4 regions of the Paenibacillus sp. T2-29 genome follow, and region 4 is predicted to be linked to each of the others. Evidence: riboswitches for the same ligand, from Rfam matches in the RefSeq annotation. Region 4 holds a riboswitch; each other region holds the start of a gene.
What was found. Region 4 has a riboswitch for cyclic di-AMP ahead of ACU1JV_RS27775 (C40 family peptidase). Riboswitches for the same ligand answer to the same signal wherever they lie in the genome.
Positions count from the first base shown of each region.

Region 1: another riboswitch for cyclic di-AMP. It lies ahead of ACU1JV_RS17780 (TrkH family potassium uptake protein); the one in region 4 lies ahead of ACU1JV_RS27775 (C40 family peptidase).
Region 2: another riboswitch for cyclic di-AMP. It lies ahead of ACU1JV_RS07035 (hypothetical protein); the one in region 4 lies ahead of ACU1JV_RS27775 (C40 family peptidase).
Region 3: another riboswitch for cyclic di-AMP. It lies ahead of ACU1JV_RS16025 (3D domain-containing protein); the one in region 4 lies ahead of ACU1JV_RS27775 (C40 family peptidase).

Region 1 is NZ_JBREVE010000006.1:126,696-134,286, reverse strand. It holds gene ACU1JV_RS17790 (LysR family transcriptional regulator) at 1-343, shown strand, start outside; gene ACU1JV_RS17785 (potassium channel family protein) at 349-1,026, opposite strand; gene ACU1JV_RS17780 (TrkH family potassium uptake protein) at 1,045-2,385, opposite strand; cyclic di-AMP (ydaO/yuaA leader) riboswitch at 2,795-2,947, opposite strand; gene ACU1JV_RS17775 (CPBP family intramembrane glutamic endopeptidase) at 3,209-4,939, shown strand; gene uvrC (excinuclease ABC subunit UvrC) at 4,908-6,986, opposite strand; gene trxA (thioredoxin) at 7,146-7,463, opposite strand; gene dnaI (primosomal protein DnaI) at 7,589-7,591, opposite strand, start outside.
Region 2 is NZ_JBREVE010000002.1:286,208-293,798, reverse strand. It holds gene ACU1JV_RS07090 (DeoR/GlpR family DNA-binding transcription regulator) at 1-398, opposite strand, end outside; tRNA gene ACU1JV_RS07085 (tRNA-Glu) at 645-716, shown strand; tRNA gene ACU1JV_RS07080 (tRNA-Lys) at 803-878, shown strand; tRNA gene ACU1JV_RS07075 (tRNA-Leu) at 894-976, shown strand; gene ACU1JV_RS07070 (MarR family winged helix-turn-helix transcriptional regulator) at 1,142-1,597, shown strand; gene ACU1JV_RS07065 (helix-turn-helix domain-containing protein) at 1,787-2,161, shown strand; gene ACU1JV_RS07060 (helix-turn-helix domain-containing protein) at 2,250-2,633, shown strand; gene ACU1JV_RS07055 (Rha family transcriptional regulator) at 2,752-2,973, opposite strand; gene ACU1JV_RS07050 (urease accessory protein UreF) at 3,265-4,002, opposite strand; tRNA gene ACU1JV_RS07045 (tRNA-Leu) at 4,266-4,348, shown strand; gene ACU1JV_RS07040 (glutathione peroxidase) at 4,497-4,982, opposite strand; cyclic di-AMP (ydaO/yuaA leader) riboswitch at 5,447-5,620, shown strand; gene ACU1JV_RS07035 (hypothetical protein) at 5,734-6,129, shown strand; gene kdpF (K(+)-transporting ATPase subunit F) at 6,314-6,391, shown strand; gene kdpA (potassium-transporting ATPase subunit KdpA) at 6,537-7,591, shown strand, end outside.
Region 3 is NZ_JBREVE010000005.1:155,083-162,673, reverse strand. It holds gene ACU1JV_RS16050 (DUF4178 domain-containing protein) at 1-129, opposite strand, end outside; gene ACU1JV_RS16045 (DUF350 domain-containing protein) at 154-561, opposite strand; gene ACU1JV_RS16040 (PspA/IM30 family protein) at 691-1,359, opposite strand; gene ACU1JV_RS16035 (NADH:flavin oxidoreductase/NADH oxidase) at 1,446-2,468, opposite strand; gene ACU1JV_RS16030 (polysaccharide deacetylase family protein) at 2,772-3,578, shown strand; gene ACU1JV_RS16025 (3D domain-containing protein) at 3,775-4,443, opposite strand; cyclic di-AMP (ydaO/yuaA leader) riboswitch at 4,449-4,617, opposite strand; gene ACU1JV_RS16020 (amino acid ABC transporter ATP-binding protein) at 4,862-5,584, opposite strand; gene ACU1JV_RS16015 (ABC transporter substrate-binding protein/permease) at 5,571-7,034, opposite strand; gene ACU1JV_RS16010 (M20 family metallopeptidase) at 7,183-7,591, shown strand, end outside.
Region 4 is NZ_JBREVE010000019.1:38,717-46,307, forward strand. It holds gene ACU1JV_RS27745 (histidine phosphatase family protein) at 1-287, opposite strand, end outside; gene ACU1JV_RS27750 (MBL fold metallo-hydrolase) at 429-1,178, shown strand; gene ACU1JV_RS27755 (PTS sugar transporter subunit IIA) at 1,278-1,784, opposite strand; gene ACU1JV_RS27760 (YwhD family protein) at 2,062-2,568, opposite strand; gene ACU1JV_RS27765 (M1 family metallopeptidase) at 2,693-4,705, shown strand; gene ACU1JV_RS27770 (hypothetical protein) at 4,717-5,544, shown strand; cyclic di-AMP (ydaO/yuaA leader) riboswitch at 5,821-5,958, shown strand; gene ACU1JV_RS27775 (C40 family peptidase) at 5,964-6,464, shown strand; gene ACU1JV_RS27780 (GNAT family N-acetyltransferase) at 6,768-7,274, shown strand; gene ACU1JV_RS27785 (4a-hydroxytetrahydrobiopterin dehydratase) at 7,353-7,591, opposite strand, start outside.

The DNA.
Region 1 (7,591 bases), on a different contig from region 4:
ATTGCCGATGATCATTTTCTCCAAAGGAACCTGGTACCGCAGCCTGACGGATGACTTGTTCCAGCGCAGCGGCATTATGCCGGATATCCGCATGGAAATCGACTCCTTCGAGGCGATTGTACGCCTGCTTCCAACCTGCAAGGCATCCGCTTTGCTGCCCAAATCCTACTTGCGCAGCGAACTGCTGCGAGATAATGGACTTACTGCATTGTACTTGCCTGATTTGAAGGAGACACGCCGAACGACCTCCCTCATATACTCAGAAACGGCCGATCTCGGCCCGACAGCACGACGCTGGATTAGCGAGACACGTGCATCGTTTGCAGGCTACCGTATGGTGTAGAGAATTTAACCCTCTTCATTGACATTAACGACCTCATCCTCAAAGCGGCCGATATTGTCATTGGAGCCGATAATGACCATAATATCGTCTGCTTTCAGCCGATCCATAGCTGTCGGCGCGATCAAGATACCATTCGCCGTATGAAGTGCCACGATGCTGCAACCAAAGCGGGTACGAGCATTTAATTCTGCTAACGTTTTGCCATTCAGACATGCAGGCACATTGAGTTCCACAATGCTGTATTCCTTGGACAGCTCCAAATAATCGAGCAGATTAGGCGTGACCAGCTGATGCGCTACCCGAATACCCATATCTCGTTCCGGATAAATGACTCGGTCCACCCCAAGCTTCTCTAACGCACGCCCATGCAGTACAGATATAGCTTTGGCTACGACTTTTCTCACACCCAGCTCCTTCAGCAAAATGGCGGTCAGGATGCTTACCTGAATATCATCACCAATTGCAACAATGCCGCAATCGAAATTACGGATGCCCAGTGACCGCAACGCATCCTCATCTGTAGCGTCCGCCACGACAGTATGTGTCAGGATCTCACTCATACTGTCTACAACATCCTCATTCCGATCAATGCCCAGCACCTCGCACCCCATATCCACCAATTGCAAAGCCAGGCTTGAGCCAAACCGTCCCAGGCCAATGACTACAAACTGCTGCGTTTTCATATCTACTCGAAAACTCCCTTACCCTATAATTATTTTACCTTCTGGATGACGATACAATTCCTTACCCTTTTTCGGTCCCAGTGCATAAGCTAGCGTGAGTGGACCCAGCCTGCCTGCAAACATCGTCAGAGTAATCACCAGCTTGCCTACAACTGACAAATCAGGTGTAAGCCCCATAGACAGCCCTACTGTACCAAATGCAGACACTGTCTCGAACAAGATCATTAGAAAATGATGATCTTCGGTTGCCGACAGAATCATCGTCACCCCAATCACGAACAGCAGCCCCAGCAAGGTAATGGTCAAAGCCTTATAAATTCGTGCCTGCGCAAGTCGGTACCTGAACAGCACAATATCTTCCCGTCCCCGCAGCATCGAAAACACCGCTCCAATGAGCAGGGCAAATGTAGTGGTCTTAATCCCGCCCCCAGTGGAGCCAGGCGAAGCTCCAATAAACATGAGTATGATGATAAAAAACTGCGTAGCCTGCCGCAAGCCTGCAATGTCCAGCGTGTTGGCACCTGCGGTACGTGGAGTAACGGACTGGAATAAAGAACCCAGCAGTTTACCACCCCAATCAAGCGAGCCAAGCGTCTTTGGATTCGTAAACTCAAATACAAAAATGACGAGCGTCCCGACGACAATCAGAGCAGCTGTCATGCTGAGTACCACCTTGGTATGCAAGGATAGTCTCTTACGCTTACGATAATCTGCCAGGTCTGACATCACTACAAAACCAATACCACCCGAAATAATGAGAAACATGGCTGTAAAATTAACAATCGGATCATATACATAACCTGTCAGGCTGCGAAATTCACCGAATAAATCAAAACCAGCATTATTAAACATGGAAATGGCATGCCAAATTCCAAAATAAATCGCCCTGCCGACAGGCATATCAAATGACCAGCGAATCGAAAAAATAGCTGCACATACGCCCTCAATCATCAGCGAGTACCATAGCACCTTGCGAATCAATCCAACAATTCCTTCGACAGAGGTCTGATTCATCGCTTCTTGCAAAATAAGGCGCTCCCGCAAGGAAATGCGACGTTTGAACACCAGCGCAATCAAGGTAGCCATGGTCATAAAGCCAAGACCACCGATCTGGATCAGCGCAACGATAACGATTTGACCAAAGGTTGTAAAAAAGAGCCCTGTATCCTTAACGACAAGTCCGGTTACACAGGTCGCGGACGCGGCAGTAAACAAAGCGTCTATAAACGCAAGTGGTTTTCCAGTTGTATTAGAGACGGGCAGCATTAACAATAAACTACCTATTAGAATGATAATGGCAAAGCCTGCAACGAATATCTGCGGTGGAGAAAGCCGAAGCCAGCGTGCATTGGGATTCATCTATTCATCACTTCTCTCCTAATCCTTAAAACTATAAAAACAGTGACTTAATACGGTGTAAGCCCGCTACGCGTTCCATTTATCTTCCGATCGTCGTTGCCCCTGATTTTTTTGATTTTCCAAACCTTAAGTAGCTATAATTAGCATTCCCTGAATACAGGAAGAATGCATGTCAAACACTACTCGGCTCCCTGTGCTATTGGCGAGCAGCAGCGAAGGGGGCAGAATTGTTCTGAAGAAGCGAAGCGTTTGCCTTTATCTCCGGATTTTAACCATTAAAGGGTTTATACAATCAAAAAAAATCCGGGGGTAACAGCAATCGAAGGAATAATCTGAACCCGCAGCGGTCTAACCAATCCAAACACTTTTATACACACAAAAAAAGACACCGGAAAACCGAGTGCCTGACTTGGTTCCTGTCCACAGCCTACGAGGTTAGCTGACGGATTCGGACAGCACAGTATGCCCTATTTACACTTCCGGTCCATCAGGATCGGCTGTAAAATTCACCCCAGTAACATGGTTCCCCCGTTTTCTCATAGAAATTCGGCTTAAATGTATATCATTACCCATATATTTCATAGGCATTGCCTCAAGATTATAATCCTTCTCTATCCAGATCACAAAACCGATTTCGCCGAAAAAACGTGAAATTGGCTTTAATTCGCGAATAGACATCGGTTAATCACAGCTTATCTAATTTTATTAAAACTTTAAAGTGCTTTCACTCTGTTTTCATGAATATCGCTGGTCTGTTGGCGGGAACCTGTGCAGTATGATATCTTTAATGGATGTTCTTATTTACAGATTAAGGAGGAAACTCATGAATCCTATCGGGAAACCGGTCGTGCTCACGGCCAACTTCAAAAAATTAGGCTTGCTGGGCGGGGTTGGCCTGATTTGCTTTTTTATCTTTCAATTGCTTATTCCCTCAATTAGCAATCCAAGTCCGGAATCATTGATGAATGCAAAGGTCATCAGCAAACAAGAAGCGGTCATACACGCCCTGGACTTTGCCCGTTCCGAGCTGGGCTATACGGAATCACAGCCAGAGAAGCCCGTCGTAACCTATCAGGCTGAAACAGATTTGTACGGTTATTTATCCAGAGAAAAATTGGTTCAAGAGTACGATCGTACATGGAAAAAAAATTATCCTTATGAAACCTTTCGGGTTGATTTGCCTGACTCCTCAGCGAAGGGCAAGCTGCAAATCCATGTGGATTTATCCACTGGGAAGGTCGTTAGCTTTAAACGGATCACCTCCAGCACCAATTACACACAGGCTGATGTTTCTACAGATGAACAAGCACGAAGCAGACTTGTACGTGTAGCTGAGGGTGACATGACGCTCGAAGCCAAGGAACAGGCTGCAGCAATATGGATCAAACGCTTTGGCTTTAAGCCATCTGAATTGAAGCTCGCGACCACTGAGGGGGAAGGTGGATTAAAATATACCGTGGACGGAAAGAAAATCGGCGCCTCGGTACTTACGCTGGCTTTTACTTTTGAAGACGGGGATGTTCGCTCGTTTACCCAAAGCTTTTCGGCCCCTTCGTCCTATACCGACTATGTTAAAAAGCAAACATACTGGGCGAATTGGATGACTTATGCGGGTTATGCCCTATTTAGCTTTGTCCTAGGCGTACTTGCCATTGTGTATGCGTCACTCACCCGACGACATACTTCATTTGTGCGCGGTATTATTCTGTCCATTGTATACTTTATTGCTAGTATAGCTGGGACAATGAACATGCTACCTTTATTGCAAGCTGAAGCAGGCAGTAAGGGCATGCTTATATTTCTTATGGTATTCCAGGTTGGTGTTACCTTCTTCATGGCTGTAGCTATCTATTTCTCCTTGGTAGGCGGTGACGGGCTTATGCGTCAGGTTGGACTAAATGCATGGCCACGTGCTAAAGAGCCGGGCTACGGATTGTATGTGCTTCGCAGTATGTATGTCGGTTACTTGTGGGCCTTCATTTTACTGGGCGTACAATCCATTTTGTTCTTTGTATTGGAGCGCACATTTAATACGTTCTCCACTACAGACGCCACGCAGTCCCCTTACAATATGGCTTATCCATGGCTATTGCCGATTATGGCTTGGATGGCAGGTATTGGAGAAGAAACTGTTTACCGTCTATTTGGTATTCCGATGGTAAAAAAAATAGTCAAGAATACGTTTGTTGCTTGTCTGATCACTACGCTTATTTGGGCACTGGGACATACGCTTTATCCGATCTATCCGGTGATTTCCAGACCTATTGAGCTGACTTTTCTTGGTTTGCTGTTTAGTTTCGTGTTCTTGCGTTACGGCTTTATCGCTGCTATGTTCAGCCACGTTATTTTTGATAGCATATTAATGGGGCTTAGTGTGATAAGTCTGGGAGACACCGTGAATGTGAGCGCCGGCCTATTCTGGATCTTACTTCCGGCTATTGTAGGCTACATCATTTACTGGTTTAGTCCCAAAAAACCTAATCGAATCATGTTTGAACCCATGAAAAAAGAGGAGCCGTATTCTACGACTCCTCCTCCCGAAGGGCAGCTATAATCTGACGAGCAAGCTTATCCCCAATAGAGAGAGGCCGGAAGTCTTCGACGCTGGCCTCTCTTATTTTTTTGAGCGATCCAAAATGCTTAAGCAGCAACTTACGCCGTTTCTCGCCGATGCCTGGAATGGAGTCCAACTGGGAAGTTACCATAGATTTGCCGCGCTGCTCGCGGTGGAACGTAATGGCAAAACGGTGAACCTCGTCCTGGATCCGTTGCAGCAGATAAAATTCCTCGCTATTGCGTGCAAGTGTCACGGCCTCAAATGTTTCTCCCATCAGTAGTTGGGAAGTTCTGTGTTTGGCATCCTTCACCAAACCACACACAGGTATAAACAAACCCAACTCATTTTCCAATACATCGGTTGCCGCTTTAATTTGTCCACGCCCACCATCGACAATGATCAAGTCGGGACGTTCAAGATTTTCCTTCAGCACACGTTCATATCGACGCCGAATAACCTCACGCATCGTCTCATAATCATCTGGTCCCTGCACAGAACGGATCTTGTATTTTCGATACTCCTTCTTGGCAGGCTTGCCATCAATAAAGACGATCATGGCCGAGACTGGATCAGAACCCTGAATGTTGGAATTATCGAACGCCTCTACCCGATGCAGACTATCCAGCCCAATGGCACGTCCCAGATTACTTGCAGCTTTGGATGTCCGTTCCTCATCCCGCTCGATCAGCTTAAACTTCTCATCCAGAGCAACACGTGCATTTTCCGTCGCCATACCCGTCATTTGCTTTTTCAGCCCACGCTGTGGCACAAGTACTTTTACATCCAACCATTCAGCCAGAGCGAGAGCTGCCGCAGATGGGTCCTCCAGTCCACCGGATAGTTGAGTTTCTGTTTCCCCGGTTTCTTGGTCACCAACTTGAGCTTGATTCGTTCCTTCTGCATAAGCTGCTCGTGCTTCGGCTACCCGCAGTGGGTCAGCAGAACGGTCTGACTCCGTTTGTACTGCTTCCTCATCTGTAATCCCGGTAGTCTCAGCTGTAGTTGCACTGTAAAGCTCAGTTTCTGTTGCAATCGGTTGATCAACATCAGTCGATTTTGCTTTCATCAGCTTAGGAGAATCCGGCAACAATATCTCCTGCGGCACTGCCGGGTTGTCACTGTAATATTGCGTCACATAGGACATAAAATCACTGTAAGCTTCACCGTAGAAAGGGAAAGTCGACATATGGCGCTCGATCATTTTACCCTTACGGACATATAGAATCTGTACACACATCCAGCCCTTATCTACCGAAAAGCCGAATACATCCCGGTCCTTCGCATCAGATGTGGTGATTTTCTGCTTTTCCATCATCGCGTCGATGCTAATAATCTGATCCCGCAGCTCCTTGGCACGCTCAAAGTACAATTCCTCTGCGGCCTCCTGCATTTTACGTTGGAGATCCTTTTTAATTTCCTCATGTCCTCCACTCAAAAAGGAACCAATCTCCTGACTGATCTGGTCATATGTTTCCTTCTCAACCTCTTTCACACAAGGTCCCAAGCACTGATGCATGTGATAATACAGACACACTTCTTTTGGCATCACACCGCACTTGCGCAGCGGATACATACGATCCAGCAGCTTTTTCGTCTGATGTGCCGCGTAGGAATTAGGGTACGGTCCAAAATATTTCGCTTTATCTTTCAGAACGCGACGGGTTACCTCCAGCTTGGGGTGTGCCTCGTTCGTAATTTTCAAGTACGGAAAGGTTTTATCATCCTTCAACAGCACGTTATAACGCGGCTGGTGCTTTTTAATAAGGTTGCACTCCAGAATGAGCGCCTCCATATTGCTGCCTGTAACGATATATTCAAAATCACGAATATCGGCAACCAGTCGTTGCGTCTTGCCGTTATGGCTACCTGTAAAATAGGAACGGACCCGGTTTTTCAACACTTTGGCCTTGCCGACATAAATGATGGTGCCTTCGCTGTTCTTCATCAGGTAACAGCCTGATGCATCCGGCAGCAATGCTAATTTGTGCCGTATATTCTCCAGCGCCTTCTCCTGGTTCTGCAAGTCCTCCGCATAGGATTTCATTCGCCCGGTTCCTCCTTCCATTCTTAATGACTGCTCAACTAACTACTTATATTATATAGGAATAATGCACAAAAACGCCCCCGGTATATATAACCGGAGGCATTGACTGTTCATGGCGCTCCACCAAGCCCCCGCAGGAGCATGGGTCACATTCCATGATTATTGGTGTTTAGTAAGCATGCTTTTCAATGCTTCTTTAGAGTTCAAGCCTACCACTTTATCAACAGGCTGTCCGTCTTTGAAGACGATCAGGGTAGGAATACTCATCACGCCGAAACGGGAAGCAGACTCTGGATTTTCATCCACGTTCACCTTCGCGATTTTGACACTATCGCCAACTTCTGTGGACAGATCCTCCAGAATTGGAGCGATCATTTTGCAAGGACCGCACCATGGCGCCCAAAAATCAACCAAAACGGTTCCTGTGCCTTCGACTTCTGCGTTGAAGGATTGATCGGACACGTTAACAATTGCCATTGTATGTTCCTCCTTTATAGAAAAGTCAACATTATTATAACCTGTAATGTCTGTTTCGACACCTTTTAATTATATCACAATAGTCTTTTAATTGTAAGATATCAAAAGAGTAGGCAGATGACCGCTTA
Region 2 (7,591 bases), on a different contig from region 4:
TTTCCAGATAGTACGTCAGCCTGATTAATTGAATTGGTGATAACCGAACATTCCTGCACATTCAGTCTTTCTGCACACGCCTGTACGGTGGTCGAGGAATCCAATATAATACGATCCCTATTTCGTACCATGCTGGCAGCCAGTTGTCCGATCACTTGTTTCTCCTCTGATACAGTAAGTAGTCTTTCGTTATAATTTCCAATTGGATCGTGATGCAGTTTAGGGAGTAGGGCGCCGCCGCGGGTGCGAATAATTTTTTGATGCTCTTCAAGTTTTACCAGGTCTCGACGGGCTGTATCCCGTGAAACATTAAAAATTTCACAAATATCATCCACCGAAATACGCTTGTGAAGCTGTAAGTAATCAACGATTTTTAACATTCGTTCTTCCTGATACATAGAAAGCTCCTCTGATATATAATCATTTCGGTATCTCGTAAGTGATTATAAGTAAATGTAAGTGATATTGCAATCATTTATCATGATTTTTCAGGAGTTAGATGATTATAGATAAGTTAATGTAAGTGAACATGCATTTTATAATTATATAAAATAGATTTTTTAAAATTTTTAAAAATAAGTATTGCCATTTACTATTCTATTTGATATACTCTTTCTTGTCGCCAAGTTGGTGTACATTAATAAGGCCCGTTGGTCAAGGGGTTAAGACACCTCCCTTTCACGGAGGTAACAGGGGTTCGAATCCCCTACGGGTCATTGTTGTCTTTATAGACTACATGTTGCATGCTTAAGGGGAATTCCTGAGGTCTGGTCTAATGGCGGACAGCTTGGATGAATAGCATGAGCCATTAGCTCAGTTGGTAGAGCACCTGACTTTTAATCAGGGTGTCGAAGGTTCGAGTCCTTCATGGCTCACCATTTATATTTTGTTATGCGGTCGTGGTGGAATGGCAGACACGCTATCTTGAGGGGGTAGTGAGCGTACGCTCGTGGAGGTTCGAGTCCTCTCGACCGCATCAATGGAATAAACGGAAAAGTCTCTCGCGTTAGAGGCTTTTTTTATTTGTGCATTGATGCAATTAAACAATGATTATGATGAAATAATGATTCCATAGTATAATATGACGCCATAATGTTATAGAATAATAAATATATAAACTTATGAAGTGACGGTGAAAAATATGGACACTCAACTGTTAGGAAATATATCAGAAAATATTTTGGGCTTGTTTCCGATTGTGAAGAAGAAATTTTTCACCTACGGTCCGCTTGATTTTCCGTTGCATTTGTCGCCTAATAACTTTCAGGTGCTCATGCTTCTGCGTGAAGTGCGTTCGTCTACAGTATCCGATTTGTCCAAACAACTTAATGTCTCACGCCCGAATATGACTCCTCTTCTGGATAAGCTGGTGGAGCATGGGTTGGCTGACCGCCAATCGTGTGACTCGGATCGTAGAGTCGTGAACGTAGCCATTACAGAAGAAGGCGACGCTTTTTGTGAACAGGTATTTCATACCTTCTCTAATAAAATTCAAGAGAGACTGGTGTATCTGCCGGAAGAAGAATTATTGCACTTGAGTGAAACGTTGAACGAATTGAAGCAGATTTTACTTAAAATCGACAACTCTGCTACGTGATTGATTGGCGTAAGCGAACTGACTTAAAGACCGCCCTTTCTTCGGAAAACAGGCGGTTTTTGTTGCATATTGTGGTATAATAAAACCAACATACATAATTCGGTAATTTTAGCATACGTGATCTTTGAAATGGGAACAGGGTACATGATATCGTTATTTGGAGAGCCTGCTAGGGAGGAAGGAACTTCTATGCAATCTATTTACCAACGCATTGAGGAGCTCATTAAGGAACGAGGTATGACGAAAAAGGCGTTTTGCCAGCAGTTGGGCATTAGTACAGGAAACTTTGGAGATTGGAAAAGAGGAAAAACGACACCGGGCACGAATAAACTCATTGAAATCGCTTCGTTTTTTAATGCTAGTCTGGATTGGATTATGCTGGGTCGAGATGTGCAGAGTAAAGTACTAAAGGAGTCGCAGGACCCTTATTTTTTTGGAGCTTCAGGGCAACTGAATTGCCAGGGGGAATCGCTAAGTGAGGCGGAAAGAGATTTTATACTTGAGTATATTGAATTTACCCGTTTTCGTAAAGAGAAAAACCAGCATAATTCAACTACTGATTAATGTTTGCTGTGAGGTTTGATAAGGATGTCCTAATGTGTACAATTGAAAAATAATTAGAAAAAAGCTACAGTGTCGGAGGGGAAACGTTTTGGGAGATCAAACTATTTATCAGCGGATTGAAGCTTTAATTAAGGATCGGGGAATGACCAAGAAGGCATTTTGTGAAAAACTTAAAATCAGCTCAGGGAATCTCGGTGATTGGAGAAGAGGAAAAACAACGCCAGGTACCGCCCATTTGATTCAGATTTCGGACTTTTTTAATGTATCGCTCGACTGGTTGATGAAAGGAATTAAGCCGGGGGAAGGCGTGCTTCAGGAGCAGAAGGCTGCTTATTTTTTTGGGGTGATGGGGCCATTGAATTGCCAGGCTGAAGATCTTGAGACAGAAGAACAGAACTTTATTTTAGAATATGTTGAATTTGCGAAATACCGTAAGCAAAAAAGGGAGAAGGACAAAGCGAAACTTGAATAATCTATGGCTAAACGCCTGGGTGGATAACCCGTAAAACGGACTAAGGGGTTCGGTTTACGGGTTTATTTGATTTCCTGATAATATGGCGGCGCGTCGGATGCTGGAATGCTTGTTGGGTTTAGTGTGGTGTCGCCTCCTTATAATCGTTATCGTCGATATTCAGAATTGCAGCAACTTGTTTTCTGTACCTTTGTGCTTTACGGGTGCCGTGAATCAGATTGGACAAGCGTGAAGGCGGGATGTTGTGTGTCTCGCAAAATGTTTTCTGATCCAGTCGAAGCTCGACAAGCCTTTGTTTGATGGCCCACCCGAAGGAGGTGACAGGCATTTTGTTGTTCAAGAGAAATCGCCCCTTACGGATTCTTGCAGAATAATTGGTGTGATATAATAATCATCAGTAAACATGTTAGAATTAACCATCTAAAACTATGATACACTTTTATACGTGTTTATACAATCTTAAATGCGTTATTTTATTAAAATAATTACTTAATTAAGTGCAAAAAGTGAAAATAATCCGACTATAGTCTGTAAGTGGTATGAATTTGGATACATGAATTAAAAATACTCTGCCGCTTGAGAAAAGGGCAGAGTATTTTTATTGTGACTGCTAGACTGGTAAAACGACGCATCAGAGGGAGACTGGAAGGCGTTTGAATAGGATGGAGGAGGAAAAGGGCCTGGATGCATTCAATTGGCTACTATGGCTCATATAGGGTGGCTGAGTGATGTAGGAACTGGTCTGATGGCTATGGAAAAGGTGAGGCTGAAATAAGCTTGGCGTAGGTTCGTTAAATTTCTTCCAGGTGGTGAGCAACTCGCTGGTCATGTGATCGATAAGAGGATTCTTTTCCTCGTAAGGAGGATTGAGCAGTCTGAAGGCATCTTCGATACAGAAGGATACCGCTGTGGCAAAATAGCCGTGAATGGTCTGTTCTATATCGGTTCCGAGAAGGAAGTTAATCCAAGTGTGGACAGTAGCGAGTGTGCCAATTGCATTGTATTGAGTGAGTGTGTCTTCCAGTTGGTCAAATGCAAGCCAAGGATAAAGAGCCTTGGTGAGCTTGAGCAGACGCTGGCCAGAAAGTCGTGATTTTTTCACATAATGCGAGGAAGGATGTTGGGTGTACAGCATTTTATCAATAAGGGCGATCCGCCAACCGTCATTCTGCTGGATGGCTGCATACAGACTTTTGATGGCCATGCCGTCAAGGGTTGTAATTTGAGGATACCAATCGTCTCGCATAAAATGTTTCAGATCCTGTAGACTGTTCAAGTTTCCGTTACGGAAACGTTCATCCAGTCCGTAGAAACGGGTAAAACCACCAATGGGTAGGGAAGGGTCCAACAACAATGCGTAGTTTAGCAATCGGTTACCTTTATGCAGGATGGTTCGCCTCCTTGAGGTGAATATTTGTGTCAGTTTATTTGACTCTAATCTTATTTATACAATAATAATTCAATCATTTATGTAATATATATTTACACTTTGGGCTCTTTCATGTCAAATTAAATATTTTTATTGCTTATATATGTTATATAAAGTTACACTAAAAATAATTATAATATTATTGTTTACAAATTGTTGCTGAGAGAGTATAATAAATCTGTTGCCTCAATACATTATGACATGCGGTCGTGGTGGAATGGCAGACACGCTATCTTGAGGGGGTAGTGGGCGTATGCCCGTGGAGGTTCGAGTCCTCTCGACCGCATCATGTGTAATACCCAGTTGAAAAAGCATCCTGACACGTTTTACGTGAAGGGGTGCTTTTTTCGTTAAATATTTTTCGTTATATCATTCTGTTACAGAAGCGGTCATATGGACAGCGGACCGCTCGTTAACTGTAATGAAGAAAGATGTCAGTTTTTCCGCAAAAGCTTCTCAATATCTCCTATAAGCTTATCTGGAATGGTTTGCGGCGCATAACGCTTAAATACGTTACCTTCTCGTGTAATTAAGAATTTAGTAAAATTCCATTTGATCGCTTTGGAGCCTAATACTCCTGGAGCGGTGTGGGTCAGGTAGTGAAATAGAGGATGTGCCTGATCACCGTTGACATCTGTCTTGGCGAACATGGGGAAGGTCACACCGTAATTGATTTGGCAAAACTCGGAGATCTCCTCGCTGGAACCCGGCTCTTGTTTGGCGAACTGGTTGCTGGGAAATCCCAAAATTTCGAGCCCCTGTTCATGATACTGGTCATATAGCTCTTGTAGCGCCTTGTACTGGGGGGTTAACCCACATTTGCTGGCAGTATTCACGATAAGTAGAACTTTCCCTTCGTATGTGGATAACGGAATTTGTACCCCTTGTAGGGTCTGTGCATCATATTTATATACGGTCAAGATATCCCTCCTCATTCAATATTCTGCAATTAAATTGTAAGCAACTCAACAAGGGGTTGCAAGTCCGGAAGAGTATACGGGCATTGGACCATTGTAAAATCGTCTTTTGTTCAAAACGGTAAATCGCACTTCAAATGGAGCTAATTGAGGTGTTTCTTCTCATAAAAACGGGTTCAATCGGTAATTATCTGGCACATATAGCGTATTTTCTTTCCTTTTTGCAAATAAGGAGTAACTAAGCCATACCCTACGCCAATATTGACATGCCTTTCATTTTCAAAAAGGGGTGAAATACAGAGTTTTAAAGAGATACGAGAAGCATAGATGCCTTGTAAGCGTTATTCTTAATCTCCTATGCTCAAAAGGGTGATTTATAGCCCCGCCGTTGAGCTTTACAGTCTTCCTTGCACGGGTGTATGATTCAAGACGTAATTTCAAATTAACACCAATGAAGCAACAACGAATTGTCTAAAGCGCTGAATTTTGCAGTTGCAAAAGCGGGGGAACCAACGAGTATGTACGGCTTTGCAAGCCGTGTGTGTCTCATGGGGTGAATTTTCCGGCCAAGTGCCGTAAATAGGGCGACTCTCACGTCCGAATCCGACAGCTAACCTCGTAAGCGTACAGGGAGAGGCAACAAACCGCCGTGTGCAACCATGGTTTATTTTATCATGGAATGTATGAAGCCGGAGGAAGCCTTTTTCCTTCGGCTTCTTTTTGTTGTCTTTTTATACCGGGAGAGGAGCTACTGATGGAAGGTCGGTTAATTATTGTCACTGCACCGAATGAAGCGGGCAGAAGTTTTGTGAAATTGCTTATGTTTAAAAAATTGGCGTTTGCAGTTCTCACAAATAGCACTCAGGAGGAACGACAGCTCAAAAAAATGGGTGTGGAGCACATTGTGCGCATCAATACGATGCAAGCGGGAAAATGGAATTTTCCTAAAAAAGAAATTGGTAGTGTGTATTTGTTCGAAAACAGCTTGAATCTGACTTGCCGTTTCCTGCAAATATGTCGGCCACTAACATCAGAATTGATCTATGTTATTACGCACGGCTGTAATCCACAAGGAATTTATCGGGGATTGGGAGCGGACCATGTGATCTACACATTGAACGGAGAGGTGGGTTTCCTGCTGAACGGATAAGCACTTATAACATAGCTGGTTTATGATTTTATGATGGAATCGGAAATGACGATCTGAAGAGCGATATGGAGGGTATGAACATGATGGATTTATACATGCTGCTCATAATGGCTGTGAGTTATGGAGTGATACTGCTGTTTGTACGCTGGTGTGATGCGCAGACCTCAAAAGGAGGCCGAAGAGGATGATTGTTGTGCTAGGACTCACGGCTATTGTGTTCGTGTATTTAATCTACGCACTCCTGAATCCTGAAAAGTTCTAGTCAACTATAGGATCGAGCAGGCGGGAACAGCAGATCAAGAATGAAGCATCAGAGGTGTAGATTTTCGCAAACGTGTGCACTCATTGGATGTTCTGAATCAGGTCTGTTGTTCCAAATGCAGGAGCATTATAAGGAGGAATAGAGGATGGAGCTACTGCAAATTGGAGTTGTGATCGTCATATTGCTGCTCTTGGTAAAGCCGGTGGGCACCTATATGTATCACGTATTCTCGAATGAACCGAATCGGACGGATCGGATTTTTGGTGAAACGGAAAAGCTGATTTATAAGGTTGTAGGCTTGAAGAAACAGGACAGCATGCGTTGGACCACGTATGCTATGAGTTTCATTGCAACCAATGTGGTGCTTGTGGGGATCAGCTACCTGCTATTGCGCTTGCAGGCTATACTCCCAGGCAATCCGGTTGGAAACAGTAATATGGAAGCATCATTGGCCTTTAATACGGTAATCAGCTTTATGACCAATACGAATCTCCAACATTATAGCGGAGAAAGCGGGCTTACGTATCTGACACAGATGGCGTTCGTCACGATGATGATGTTTACTTCGGCTGCTTCGGGGTTTTCGGTTGCTGCGGCTTTTATGAGGGGACTGACGCGGCGCGGTGAAGGACTGGGTAATTTTTTTCAAGATTTTATTAAAGCCAACATACGGATTTTTCTGCCGCTTGCCTTTGTACTTACGCTGGTGCTGGTGGGACTAAAAGTACCACAGACGCTACAGTCCACGGCGGATATTACGACTTTAAGCGGTACACAGCAGCAGATTGCTATGGGACCCATTGCCTCATTGGAATCCATCAAGCATTTGGGCACGAACGGGGGCGGTTTTGCGGGAGCTAATTCTGCTCATCCTTTTGAGAATCCAAGTCCTTGGACGAACGTACTGGAAATTTTAGCAATGTGGGTAATGCCGGCTTCGCTGCCGTATACTTTTGGATTGTTTGCCCGTAATCGCAAGCAGGGCTGGATTATTTTTAGCTCGATGATGGTCTTGTTCCTTATTTTTCTATCCATAACGTATGTGTCGGAGAAAACAGGTAATCCGTTAATCCAGGCACTGGGTATGGATGCATCTCAGGGAAGCATGGAAGGGAAAGAGGTTCGTTTCGGCATTGGACAATCGGCATTATTCACTGCGGTCACAACGGCGGCAACGACAGGTTCGGTCAATAATATGCA
Region 3 (7,591 bases), on a different contig from region 4:
ACCTACCACTTCATAGGTGACAAGCGACACCTCACAAATATCCCCTGGATTTAAGTGAAGCATGCTTTTTTCCGCTTTCGGCGGTTCAGGCTTAGCAAATAGATTTGAAATTCGTTTCCATACACTCATGGTCATATTTCCTCCTTACTTTGCCTAGAAGCATGCTGTAATGATCAAGGCACCAACCAAATGCAGCGCTCCCGAAAACAGACCGAAACCAATTTTACCTTCCTGGGTACCTTTATCCAGATCAAACTGTGCCCAATATCTCAACAGCAGACGCACAATCACTTCCAAAACAAGCAGGATAATAAAGGCAATCACAGAATACACAAGCGCTTCAAGCAAATTATTAGCGGTAGCAATTGAACCTGATAAAATATATCCTTGTGCAATCAGCTTCATAATCATCCGTACCGTTACGGCCATATTTCCGGCTTTTACTTCGGCAAAATCCTTATACTTTGTAAATAAAGAATCGACATACATTAATACGAACAGCAAAATAGCACCCGCGCCCGTCCATACCAGCATCGCTTTCATCGTTTCTAAAAAATGCATTTGCTACCATCCTCCACATCTTCTTGACTACATATATTGATTTACGCCCCCAGGCAGGGAAAAGCGAAGGAGAAAACGTTTCTCCTTCGCTTACTGAGCCCTCACACTAGCGGCAATGCTTAAAAGTTCTTATTTGTTTTCGTATTGTTTCAGCAAAGCAGCAAGTTCATCGTCCACAGCACTTTTCTTATCCAGCTCTTTGAACTCTTCATCCAGCGATTTTTCCTTGGAAGCCATTTCGTTGCTCGCTTCAGCACGTGCTTCTGCTTGCAGCATTTTTTCCTCCATACGCTTCAATCCAGCAGTTGCCGTATCCGAGCTAAAACCGTTCATAGCTTTGTTAATTTCAGTTTGCGCTTTAGCTGCGTTATAACGGGCAACCAGTGTCTCGCGCTTGTTTTTCATTTCAGTCAGCTGTCTACGCATTTCATCCAGCTTACCACGCAGGTTGTCAGCTGCAGCTTTGTTTTGCTCATAACCAGCTTGGAACTCGTTCATTTTTTGTTCGGCAGATTTCTTTTCTTCCAGCGCACGACGAGCAAGATCCACATTTTGTGCTTTTGCAGCCGTATGAGCCTGTTCTTCGCGTTTTTTCACCAAAGCTGCCTGTTCTTCGTATTGCTGTTTGAATCTCTTTTCAATAGCAATTTGAGCGGCTACCGCTTTCTCTGCGTCTTCCAGATCCTCTTGCATATCACGAATGTATTGATCCGTCATTTTAACTGGATCTTCTGCCTTGTCGATAATGGCGTTAATGTTAGACATCGTAAGATCTCTTAATCGTTTGAAAATAGACATGTGAAGTTCCTCCTAGAATTGAATGCTTAAATTTTAAGCTCTGTACACATGTTTACGCAAGCTTTGCAAAGAGGTTTCAAAAATATCTAAAAACCGCGTAGATAAGGCTCTGGGATATCTGCCTGTACTTTTAGCGCCCGTGAAGCATGCAGCGCCCAATAGGGATCACGCAGCATGGCACGCCCTATGGCTACCAGATCAGCTTCATTTTGCTGAACGACTCGGCGGGCATCCTCATAATCATCCAATAAGCCGACAGCAATGACAGGCACATTCAATTTTTCACGGATGGTATGAGCCAAATCGACCTGATAACCAGCACGCGCAGACGGGCCTCCGCTGGAGCCTATCGGACCCTCACCACCAGAAGAAATATGGAAAATGTCTACACCTGCATCACGATATCGTTCCCCTATGGCTGCTATGTATTCAACATCATATCCGTCTTGGACATATTCTTTGGCAGATATCCGCATTAGCACAGGCATATCAGCAGGAAGTACCTCTTTAACAGCACGGATCACCTCAACACCAAACAGTGACAAATCCTGCCCATATTCATCTTCTCTGGTATTGGTTAAAGGGGAATGAAATTGATGGATCAGATAGCCGTGAGCACCATGAATCTCTACCGTGTCAAAACCAGCTTCTACCGCCCGGCGAGCCCCCTCTTTGTAGGCCTGAACCAGTTCCTTGACTTCTGCTCTCGTCAAAGTGTGGGGATCTTTAAAGCGTTCACTAAAGGGGATCGAGGACGGGCCTACAGGTGTCTCAGCATCCTCGGCCTTGCGTCCGGCATGGCCTAATTGAATGGCAATTTTGGCACCATACTTGTGGACTTCCTCTACAATTTTGCGATATGCAGGAATATGTTCGTCACTCCAAATGCCCAAATCACGATCCGTAATGCGTCCATCCGGATGAACCGCTGTCATTTCCACAATTATGAGCCCAGTCCCTCCTACCGCGCGACTCACATAATGGACATAATGCCAATCCGTCGGTTTGCCGTCCTTGGCCTCCACGCTGTATTGGCACATTGGGGGCATGACAATCCGATTTTTTAATGAAAGCCCCTTTAATTGATAAGGAGTAAACAAGTCGGTCACTTTTATCCATCCTTCCCTCAATTCCAAGTATGTATCATTATGAATAGCATCCCCATTATACACCAGCTGTCACGGTATACCGAATCCTTTGTAAGGCTAAAACTTGCGAAAATGCTTCAGTTTTCGGTCATGTTTAAGAGAAAATGTACGTTTACTTCGTCATCTTCACGGATACCCGCTTCATGATGTACTTCTCTTCAGCCGTGTAGGGCTTCACTCAATCACCAGCATAATTTTAATAGGACAGGTACATAATAGCTGAGAGCACCACTAGGTACCACTGCACGGAAAGGGGGAATACAAATGCGGTACAGGGGAGTGTTGCCATGTTTAGCACTGTTACTAGCATTTTCAAGTTTTCCCGTTCACGCGGACACGCCTCCTAACATCGGAACGCCCCATCCCAAGGAAGCTGCTGCCGCTACTTCGGTATATCAAAGTAAAGATCGAGCTACTCCAACATTAGCGATGCTACGAAAAAAGCATGCGGACATTTTTAAAATGTGCGGCCCGCACACCCGCCAAATTGCCTTAACCTTTGATGATGTGCCCGATTCAAGGTATACGCCGCAGGTTTTGGACGTATTACACGCAAACGGTATCAAAGCTACCTTTTTTATCGTCGGTCACCGTGCGGAAAAGCATCCGGGGATCATACGCCGCATCATCCGCGAGGGTCATTCTATAGGAAACCATTCCTATACTCATCCGGATTTCAGGAAGGCCACACCAGAACGTTTTCGCCACCAGATTACAAAAACAGAACGCATTTTAGAAGCCAGCATAGGTTTTCGGCCCAGATTGATACGACCACCCTATGGTGAAATCACAGAGCCTCAAATCCAATGGGCACGTCGTCATGGGTACATGATCGTCAATTGGAATGTGGACTCTCTAGACTGGAAGGGATTAAGCAAAACACAAATTCAGCGCAACGTGATCCCGGCTACCGGACCTGGCTCCATTATTTTAATGCATGCAGGTGGAGGTCAAAGTTCCAACTTGCAAGGCACTGTCCAAGCTTTGCCGGGTCTAATCCACTCTCTAAAAGCTAAGGGCTACAAATTTGTCACTGTCCCCCGGCTACTTCACACATCGGAACGAAAATAACAGCATGTCTAAGCTTCAAATATACCAACAACGTAAAAAGGCTGCCTTAACGAGCAGAATACTTCTGCTTGTAAGACAGCCTTTTTTAGCGATAAACGACTGGGCCTAATAAAAAGTCGTCCCAGTTATATGTTGTATGATAGATCAAGTTTACATAACATATATTATGTTTAATTAAATCATACTAAGCACAATGCTATTTATCAATGACGTACAGTTTCACATTCTGGAAGCCAAAGTCATTCACGAATGATTTATTGCCAGGGATAAAGATATCAATCCGCTTTCCGGTAATAGCACTGCCCTGATCACGGGCAACGGCCACAAAAGAACGGTCTGGCAAGCCGGGATGGGAATAACCTGTAACTAGCACCTTTGTTCCCATAGGAATGACTTTCGGGTCTACCGCAATTGTACCTAGCTTAAGTGGATTGCCGTAATAATCGACCGCACCCCATTTGCCATTTTCATCAGCTGCGGCAGAATATGCTGTAGCTTTAACATCAACTACTTTACTGTAATTGAATGTTTTGCCCCATGCTTCAATTGTTGGCTTCTCATTCGCTGGTGCTTTCTCTGTAAGAAGCTGTGGCTTCGAATCCGAAGCCGCCTTTACACTTTTTTCGTCTGGCACTTTAATTTGCAGACCTGCATATATGTTGTTGGACGCAATATCCGGGTTAGCCTTCGTCAACTCATCTACTGATACCCCATAACGTTGAGCAAGCAAAAAGAAGGTATCGCCTTCTTTGGCAGTATGAAGCGAAGCAGCATCTGCTACTCCAGCTGTCTGTGCCAGCCCTGCAATAGCTGCAGCAAGCACCGCAAATTTCATAGTTTGTCCAATATGTTTTAAATATTTCAAGATATGTACCTCCTCTGTTATGCCTGCGGAGTTAGCTGTCGGATTCGGACTCAGGAGAAGCCCTATGCTTGTGCAATTCACCCCTAGGCATATTCCACAACATCTTATGATGCATTGGAATCATTGCCGTTGTTACGTCCCCCGCACTTCCCATGGTTTGAGCCCAGCACCTGAGTATTTATTATCATTACTGCTGCCCCGGTAAGTTTTGGCTTACTGCATAATATCACAATTTTGTAACCTTATCTGCATGAAAATGTTGGTAACCTTGAATATCATACTATACTCGTTACAATTTTGTCATCAAGAATCCGTTTTCTGTTACGAAAATATGGAGATATAGTGACAAAAAGAGAAAAGCCCTCCGTGAAACATCATCACGAGAAGGGCTTTGTCAATATTTTATAAAAGCATTTTCTTACAGCACTTTAGCAAGAAAATCACGGGTACGGTCATGGCTTGGAGTACCGAATACTTGCTCAGGCGTACCTTGTTCTATAATTTGACCGTTGTCCATAAAGATGATTCGATCCCCTACCTCACGGGCAAAGCCCATTTCATGCGTCACGATCACCATCGTCATGCCGCCCTCAGCGAGCTTCTTCATCACGTCCAGAACCTCTCCAACCATTTCAGGGTCAAGGGCAGAAGTAGGCTCATCGAACAGCATTACGTGCGGCTGCATGGCCAAAGCACGTGCTATCGCAATACGTTGTTTTTGACCGCCAGATAACTGGTTCGGGTAGGTATTCTTCTTATCCTCAAGACCCACGGTCCGCAGGAGCTCCAGCGCAATTTTCTCCGCTTCTTTCCCCGACTGCTTTTTCACCTGCGTTGGTGCAAGCGTCAGATTCTGCAGTATTGTTTTATGCGGAAACAGATTAAAATGCTGGAAAACCATCCCCATCTTCTCCCGAGTCGCATTAATATTATGACCACGGGCCGTAATCGGCTCACCCTCAAACAAAATTTCCCCTTCTGTTGGCTGTTCCAACAGATTCATACAACGCAAAAACGTACTTTTTCCTGAACCACTCGGGCCGATAATGACGACTACTTCACCTTTGGCGATATCTATATCAATGCCTTTTAAAATTTCATTCTTACCGAATGATTTACGCAGTTGTTTAACGGTGATCACTGGCTCTCAACTTCCTTTCCCATAAACCCAACAGCTTAGATAAGCTGAATGTCATTACAAAATAAATAGCGGCTGCGATTACGAACGGACTCAAGCCTTCGTAGGTAATATTCTTAATGACCTGGGCTTGATACATAATATCCACCATCCCAATGGTCGAAATAATTGATGATTCTTTAATGATCGTAATGAACTCATTACCAATAGCAGGCAATATAGATTTAAATGCTTGCGGTAAAATGACATGACGCATTGCTTTGCCTCGTCCCATCCCGAGCGAGCGGGCAGCTTCCATCTGTCCACGGTCTACGGCCTGAATACCCGCACGGAAAATTTCAGCCAAATATGCCGAGCTATTCAGAGACAATGTGATCACACCCGACTGGAGTGGGGTAAAATTGATACCCAGCGTCAAAGCAATTCCGTAGTGAATGATCATGAGCTGTACCAGCATAGGTGTACCGCGCAGGATCTCGACATATGTGGTACCTAACCACTCAATGATACGTATACCACTCATTCGCAGCAAGGATATGATCAGACCAATAATGAATCCAAACAATACTCCGAGTGCAGACAACAACAGAGTGTAGCCAATACCCGTAGCGTAAAGACTACGATATTTCATAAATATATCTACAATGCTATTCGAAGAAACCTGTCTGTCGGCAGACAGTGCACTCGCTTCTGTAGAAAACTTCTCAATCGAACCGTCTGCTTTCAGGCGAGCCAACGTTTTATTTACTGAAGCAAGCAATTCCGCATTTCCTTTACGAATGCCTACAGCAGTTTCTGCTCCTTCATCCTCAGGTACTGCCTTAGCAAGTGTTACGGTACCGTCTAGTGTGTATCCTTTAGCAACGGTATCTTCGATTACAACCGCGTTGATACGGTTGGTCCGAAGCTGGAGTACCAGATCGGATATTTTATCTAATGAGGTAACCGAAGCATTAGGCACTTTTTGTGCAATTTCTTCCTGAATACTCCCCTTCTGTGCACCGAGCTTCTCTCCTTTCAGAGTAGCCATCGTTGAATATTTGTCCTTATCCTCCGGGCGTACCATAATGACTTGTTTGGAGTGATAGTACACATCCGAAAAATCAATACTCTTTCTGCGCTCATCCGTCGGTGTCATACCGGACAGCACCAAGTCTACACGACCACTTTGCAGAGCAGGCAGCAAGGAATCAAAGCTCATGTCCTCTGGGACCATCTCTGCGTTCAGATCCTTGGCGATTTCCTTGGCAATCTCCACATCGAACCCAACAATGGTTTTCTTACCGTTAATGACTTTATAAAACTCATACGGCGGAAAGTCGGCACTCATGCCCACTACAAGTTTTTTCTGTGGTTTTGCTTCCGTTCCGTATGCATTGAGCATCGGAAGACCAGCCAACAGTAAGATAACCGCCGACAAAACCAGGGCGGTAAAACGATATGCCTTTTTCAATCTTTTTTTCTCTCCTTAAATTCTTTATAATAAATAAGATTGTGTCATTATAAATGAATATGCATGATTATGCAATGAATGTTATAGTACAATTTTAGTATATCTATCGCAGTACCTACATTACAGCTTATATAAAGGAGTTTTTAGCATGAATTTCAAACAGACCATTCAACACACCATTGAACAGCACGCCCAGCGGTTTAAGGACATTTCGTTATATATTGGCGCAAACCCTGAACTTGGAAACGAGGAATTCCTGGCCTCTGCCCGTTTAAAAGAAGAACTTGCTTTTCACGGATTTGAAGTTCAGGCACCCGTATTGGGTATAGAAACAGCCTTTATTGCTACTTACAAAGCAACCAAGCCTGGACCAATCATTGCTTTTCTGGCAGAATACGACGCTCTGAAAGGGCTAGGACACGCCTGTGGGCACCATTTGATATGTATGATGAGTACAGGCGCTGCCGTCGGTCTCAAATCGATTATCGACGAGACTGGTGGAGAAGTACGTGTATACGGCACACCTGCCGAAGAAACACGCGGTGCAAAGGTTCCGA
Region 4 (7,591 bases):
TCCAGATATGTCTGTTCCAGCACGTCCAGCCAATGATCCAGATGATCACGGCATAGTACACGTTCCTGAAGACGTAGATCAGTATATACCTGCAAATGTCTACGCTCAGCCAAGGGCTGAATAGTTCGTACGGCTCGTTTCCATGGACTGGACACAATATATTCCACACCTATATTCTCCATAAAATCAGCCAACTGCTCAGCTTGTCGGGCACCTTCATCGGTGAGTTGGGCATCTGGTTCCTGTCCGGTTGCTTGGGCATGTCTAACAAAATAAATTTTCTTCACGTCATCGCTCCTAACCGTCACACAAATGTAGTATTTTATATATTTACAAATAATTATTTTTATGCTATAATATAGTTTTACATACTTGAATTTCATGATAAGATTCCTTTGTATTATATCAACTCTTATGGGAGGGATTCGATGCAATTAGACAAAGGAATACACATGCTCCAGGTTTCTGCTAATATCATGGGAAGTATAGAGAGCATTCACCCCACTTTAATGTGGGACGAAGACAACATGATTTTAGTTGATACAGCTTACCCCGGGCAACTCTCACTTTTAAATGAAGCTATTCTAGATACCGGATTAGCAATCCATAAACTTACCTCCATATTAATAACACACCAGGATCTTGACCATATTGGCAGTTTAGCAGATATAATCCGGGCTTCTTCCTCCCTAGTTCAAGTATTAGCCAGTTCTATCGAAAAGCCTTATATACAGGGAGAAAAACAGCTTATAAAGCTAACCCCAGAAGCAATAGATCAAGCTGTAAGCTCCATGCCTGAATCCGTTCCGGTAGAGTGGAGACATGCATTCCGGCGTACACTTGAAAATCCCCCAAAGGCTATTGTAAACTCCACCATCGTTGCTGGAGAGGAATTGCCCTTCTGTGGGGGGATCTTAGTTATAGATACTGCTGGTCATACACCAGGACACCTAAGTTTCTATCATAAATCCAGTCAAACCCTGATTGCAGGAGATGCTCTACGTGTAGTAAGCGGCAAATTACTGGCTCCAGACCCGCAATACTGCTGTGATTTCAATATCGCCAAAGAATCTCTTAAAAACCTGCTGCCATATGATATTAAAAAAGTGATTTGTTTTCATGGAGGGCTATACGAAGGCAATTGTAATCAGCGGATATCTGAAATATGTGAATCCTAGCTTTTGTTCACATGTTCATACCAGTCCCTTGACCAGTCAGTGAATCATCTAAAGAAAAGACTAACCAGGAATTCCTGGTTAGTCTTTTCTGAATGAAAGCTAGGCTTTTAAATGAACCCTTAATACAGGTACATCTGAAGTAGCAGATGAGCTTTCTAATATCTCCACATGACTGATCATCTCTTGCCCGTCTGGAACGATTACTGGAGTAATTACAGGTAATCCACCCTGTTGAATCGCATCCAGATCAAACTCCATCAATAATTGTCCAGCTTTAATGCTATCTCCTACTTTGACATGAGGGTTAAACCCCTGCCCTTTGAGAGAGACGGTATTAATCCCGACATGTATCAAAACTTGTACGCCAGATTCATGTTCAATAATCAGAGCGTGTTTGCTTTTCTCCATGACATGGGCAACTTTTCCGGCAAAAGGAGCGGTGACCCTACCCTCAGATGGATGAATAGCGATGCCATCCCCCATAGCTTTTGTAGAGAACGCAGGATCTGGAACCTCTTCTAGAGAAACCACTTTTCCTTTAATTGGCGCTACCATGTCGAATTCTTCAATACGGGGAGCCGCCTTCTTTTTCAACCATTTAAACATAACGATGCCACCTTATTTAGAGATTACATTCATAAACAGCGATAGGAAAAAAACTATATCCTTTCAGGAACCGGTTCCACGAATTCATTAAATAAAAACCGGAGTGAAACCGATTTCTATTTGAATTATAGTGAATGCCTTTCTATGATGTCAAGGCGATGATGTTCATAACTTACATGAAAAAGAAGTAGACCGACCCCAACCAAGGTATCGGTCTACTTCTGAACCTTACTGCCGACTGCTCTTTAAGCAGTTGTGTGCACTGTTAACGCTAGGCTTACCCTTCGAGCGCCTGCTTCAATTCCTCTGGCGAAGCGTCCCACCATTCCTGATTATGCGAAATCAGCAGGCTTTTGAGCGCTGCTTTATCTTCGCTGCCGAGATCATCCAGCATGAAACGGCGCTTGAGTGCATAATCCATACGATTAACATGATCGGCAAGAATTTTCCAGCCGCGTTTAGCTTCGTCGTCAATCAGCATCTCGCAGGCCGTCGCGCCACCGTACATACGTCCTTCAGGCGTACGGTCCACAGCTACCCATACCAGCCATACCTGGCGTCCGTTCGGTACGTCTTCTTTATTCGTAGAGAACTTGATTCCACGTTCTACTTTACTTTTGGCATGCATGGCACCGATATCAATTTTTGCCTCTCCTCGGTCAATGATGACCGGGGACATGCTGTTCAGGTCGATCGAGCCTGCGCCGAAGCCCTTATGTTTACTCTTGCCACTGACAATATTCAGTGCAATCTGCTTTTTGCCGTCCGGCTGATTTTCACTCATGCGTCACTAGGCCTCCAATTTCCGTCTTCACACTCATTCTACACTATAAATATTTTAACTAATAATCTCGCGAAAGCAAACATATACATGCTGTAGATGCTTGTCAACGGGAGGTATCCATTGTATGACCCCAGCACGCGCCAAAATCGTTTTATTGTCTACACTAGCCCTCGGACTCCTCGCAGGGACGTTATGGTTTGCCTGGCAACCCCAATCGCAATCCGCCCCTCAGTCTGCAGGCAAACCACTATACGGCTCCGAGTCTGAGTCTGCGCTTGCGCCAGATATGGGCAAGCCTCTAGGGGCCAACATCATGCCCGACCTGCCCAAGAACCCTCCACAGCCCGCTTCGGAAATTCTCAGCAAACGGGTGGTGGAGTATCACATTGATGTATCTCTGGAAAAAGGATGGGTTTTGCGAGGCACTGAGACACTGACCTGGAGACATCCGGGCAAGAAAACTGTGAATGATCTGTATCTTCATCTATACCCGAATGCCTTCTCTTCTATGGAAACCACCTTTATGAAAGAATCCGGGGGAAAGCTGCGCGGAGACACCATGCCCAAGGACGGCTTTGGCTCCATGACGCTGACCGAACTAAAAACAGAAGATGGTTTATCTCTCATGCACCGTACTCAATATGTACAACCAGATGACGGTAACGCAAGTGACCGTTCGCTCATGAAGGTACGTCTGCCCAAGCCAGTACGAGGTGGCGAAGAAATCACACTATATATGAAGTTTGAAGTCAAACTGCCTGGCATTTTTGCTCGTATGGGTGCGACAGATGATTTTGTAATGGCTGGACAGTGGTTTCCAAAGCTCAGCGTCTATGAGACTGCAGGACAACGTGGACGCGCCGACGAGGGCTGGAACCTCCATCAGTATCATGGCAACTCCGAGTTCTATGCCGATTTTGGAATTTACAGCATACGAATTCGGGTGCCTGAAACACACATCGTAGCAGCGACCGGATTTCCCACCCGTGGTGCAGTACGACAGAACGGCCAGAAAATATATCAATTTTATGCCGATGATGTACACGATTTTGCCTGGTCCGCTTCACCCAACTTTGTAGCCGTAGAAGAACCCTTTTCTTCTACTGAAGTTCCTGGTGTCAAAATCAAGCTCTATCTAGACCCGTCCCATAAGGAACTCAAAGGACGTTATATGAGCGCAGCCAAGGCCGCCCTTTCGTACTACAGCAAATGGTACGGGCCTTATCCATATTCCACTCTATCTATCGTCGTTCCACCCAAAACAGGCAGTGGAGCCGGCGGCATGGAATATCCGACACTCATCACGGCCGCAGCTGCGGACCAACTGAATCCCGGCTATAATCTGGAACGGACGCTGGTTCATGAGATTGGGCATCAATATTTCTACGGAATGGTAGCCAATAATGAATTTGAGGAGCCCTGGCTGGATGAAGGCTTCACCTCCTATGCAGAAGAACGGCTCATGGAGCAAGAATATGGGCTTATCCCCAACTTGCCATTACAATCCGGACAGGTAGCTTCTCCACAGCCCCTAAACCGCGAATCCTGGAAGTACGGATCGTCGGCTGAGTATGCACAAAATGCCTACTCACGAGGCAAGCTGGTACTACGAGGTATTGAACGTCAGGTGGGTACGAAAAAAATGGACCGGATTATGCGAACCTATGTCCAGACCTACCGATTCAAGCATCCGACCTCACAGGATTTTCAGCGTGTCGTGGAAAGGGTGACTGGACGCTCATGGAGCCACTATTTTGAACAATATGTATATGACGGCCAGATGGCGGACTTTTCTGTCGATCGCATCACGAACCGCAAGTTGGAGAATGGATATGAAGCAATCGTGACGCTTAGCAAAAAAGGAGCGGATTATCCCAAGATCCCTGTTCAATTTACCTTCAAGGATGGCACCACAATATTTAAGGCATGGGACGGTACGGGCAAAAGTACATCTTTCCGACTCAAAAGCACCTCTCCCGTGTCCTATGTGACCGTTGATCCTCTATACACTATTGCACTGGAGAACAAGCATATTAATAATAGCCTGAAGGCTGAATTGGACGAAAAGCAACAAACCCGTTGGAGTGTGAGTGTAACCAAGCTGTTGGAGACACTGCTTGGAAGTCTGTCATGGTGAGGTGTCTATAGATGCGGACTGTTTTAAAAGAAGGCTGGGCGCTAGTGCGCATACGCTTTTATATCGTTATCATTTTATTTTTGTATCGTCTGCTGTGGGGAGTATTTCTCTATCGGCTGGTACAGTCGGCCGTTGTCCCGCTGCTGCTGCGTTATCCTGATCAGAGCCAAAACGAGCTGGGAAAGACCTTGTTTTGGATGGAGGGGCAGATCGCCTTGATGGACAGCCAGGAAGTACATGTGTATTTATGGATACTATTAGGGGCGACCGTATTGCGCGTCCTAATCACTCCCTTCATTAGAGCTGGCATATATCAAAGCCTGTATACCGATGCGTCTGAACCGCAAAGCCTGTCCTTCTTCAAGGGGATGAAACGTCACGGTATGTCATCTCTGTTGTATTACATCATCGAGTTGGGTTTGCTGCTGCTTCCCGCCTTCTGGGTGGTACCGAGACTCTATCCTATTGTAGCAGGAACGCTGCAATCTTCCTCTTACCTGTTGCATTTGTTGCCCTATGCCATTGGGTGGGTGGCTTACGGTTGGTTCATTCGGCAGTGCATCCTGTATATGCAACTGGGCACGGTCAGTGGTCACGCCATACTATCGTCCCTGCTCGCCTTCTTTCGCCAGCTTCTTCCGGCTGTAAGCGTATCTCTCTTGCTTGGTGCTTGTGTGCTGCTGGTCTTCGGTCTATTTGGCACCGTAGCGATGATTTGGACTGGTATGTTGGCGCTAATTCTCCAGCAATCGTATCATTTTGTTACCAGTCTGGTCAGGCTGTGGCATATCAGTTCGCAGTATCGTCTATGGCACATCGATATCTCCAGCAGAGGCTAATCCCTCTCTTTATGCTTTCTCCTGCATTTTTAGCTGTCGAAAAAACTTTTTTCTTTCCCGTGCAAACGGCACATAACTGAATACTGTTAACAGAATCTGTTCCTAGGGCGTTAGGAACAGATTTTTTTTGTAACTTTTTGCGATGAAACATTTGCCAAAGCCTGCTGTCTTTGTTACAATAATCGCAGTGAACTGATAGTAACAACTTTGTAATCTTTATTGTAACCTTTATCTTAAAAACATCGTTGTCGTGAATACTGCTCTCCAAGGTGCACATCTTAAGTTAAGCCTAATTCCTGGCACCTAGGAAGCGGGGGAACCAGTTTGGGTGAATTGATCTCGCAACAGAGTGGTCATAGGGGAACCTTCTACCGAATCCTTAAGCTAACCTCGCAGGCATTGGAAGGGGTATATTTTTTTTGAAGAAGAAGCTAACGATCGCAGCCATGGGTCTCGCCATTGCCTTTACATCTTTTACATTCGGTGGCAGCAGTGCATTTGCAGACTCTAAGATGGACCAGGTCATCCAAGATGCCAAAGGAACGAACTATAGAAGCGGAGGTACTACACTCGAGGGATTCGATTGCTCCGGCTTCACAATGTATGTATTCAACAAACTGGGAATTAAACTGCCGCATCAATCTGGATCACAATTCAAAATGGGAGCTTCTGTATCCCGCGATGAAATGAGACCAGGCGACCTGGTGTTCTTCAACACCACAGGAAGAGGCGTTTCCCATGTAGGTATCTTCGTAGGTGAAGGGAAATTCGCCCACTCCTCGACTTCACGTGGTGTAGTAGTTAGCTCACTGAACGAAAATTATTACGCTAACCGTTATGTCGGTGCAAAAAGAATTATGAGCACAGACGCTTACCATTCTGTAGCTTCAGATATTCCTGATGACGACAACGTAGAATAACTACCGCACAGCAAGCTAACCCTAGCCGCAATTTGATTCTGGCCGGAATCGAATTGCGGTTTTTTATGTCCACTACATCAGTAATTATTATCATTACTGACGAACTGACACCTCAAAAGGTTTCAGTTTTAGCGAACACCGTCGGTTTTACCGCCACCGCTGGGGGAGCATATGAGCAGTAAATCCTTCTTATTGAATGTATACCCGACTTAGGTACGAAATAAACACGCTTGCCATTCTCCTACAACTTGTCTACAATCTGTGGTTAATGATTGAAGTACCTGCATAAGGAGGAATGGAAAAGTGCCGGCCTCAATATCCAACTACCGGATTGTACCGATGGACGAGCATCAAGCGGCTGAAATCTGTGAGTGGCGCTATGATCCTCCCTACAACATATACGGCTGGCTTCCCTGGGAACAAATGAAGGCACTTGAAGTCGAATTTGGAAGTCCCACGCTTCGCCAAGAGCAATATGTTGCCGTTCTGGACGAAGAGAATGAGCTGACGGGATTTGCTCAATATTTTCCTATGGTCGGTGTGACCCGGCTGGGTCTTGGAATGCATCCCGAAAGATGCGGACATGGCACAGGCTCCGATTTTGTCCGGGCCATTGCGGAGGAAGCCAGACGACGTCATCCACAGAATGAAATTGACCTAGAGGTTCTCACCTGGAATCAGCGGGCTATACGAGCCTACAAGACAGCTGGATTTGAGCTGACGGATACCTATGAACGTCAGACTCCAGATGGCAGAAAACCGTTCTATTGTATGGTATATCGTCCTGAACAACAGAACCGGGTTCTATAAATAAGAGCGCCTTCGCTATACAACCGCGATGTTGTATAGCGAAGGCGCTCTTAATATATACAACAGATCATTATAAAATCAATGACTGCTGCGCATTTTTTCAAAAGCTTCATTATATTGTTGGGCTTCCTTAATATCTACGGCCATAATACCGCCATCGTCCCAAGAGGTCAAACGCAGAGTCACGGTCTTGTAATCAATCGTAATAAATGGATGGTGATTGAATGCCTCAGATATAGCGGCAACTTCATCCACGAATGCAATTCCCTTCATAAAACTGGAAAAATTATATTTCCGAACGATCCAACGTCCTTCCT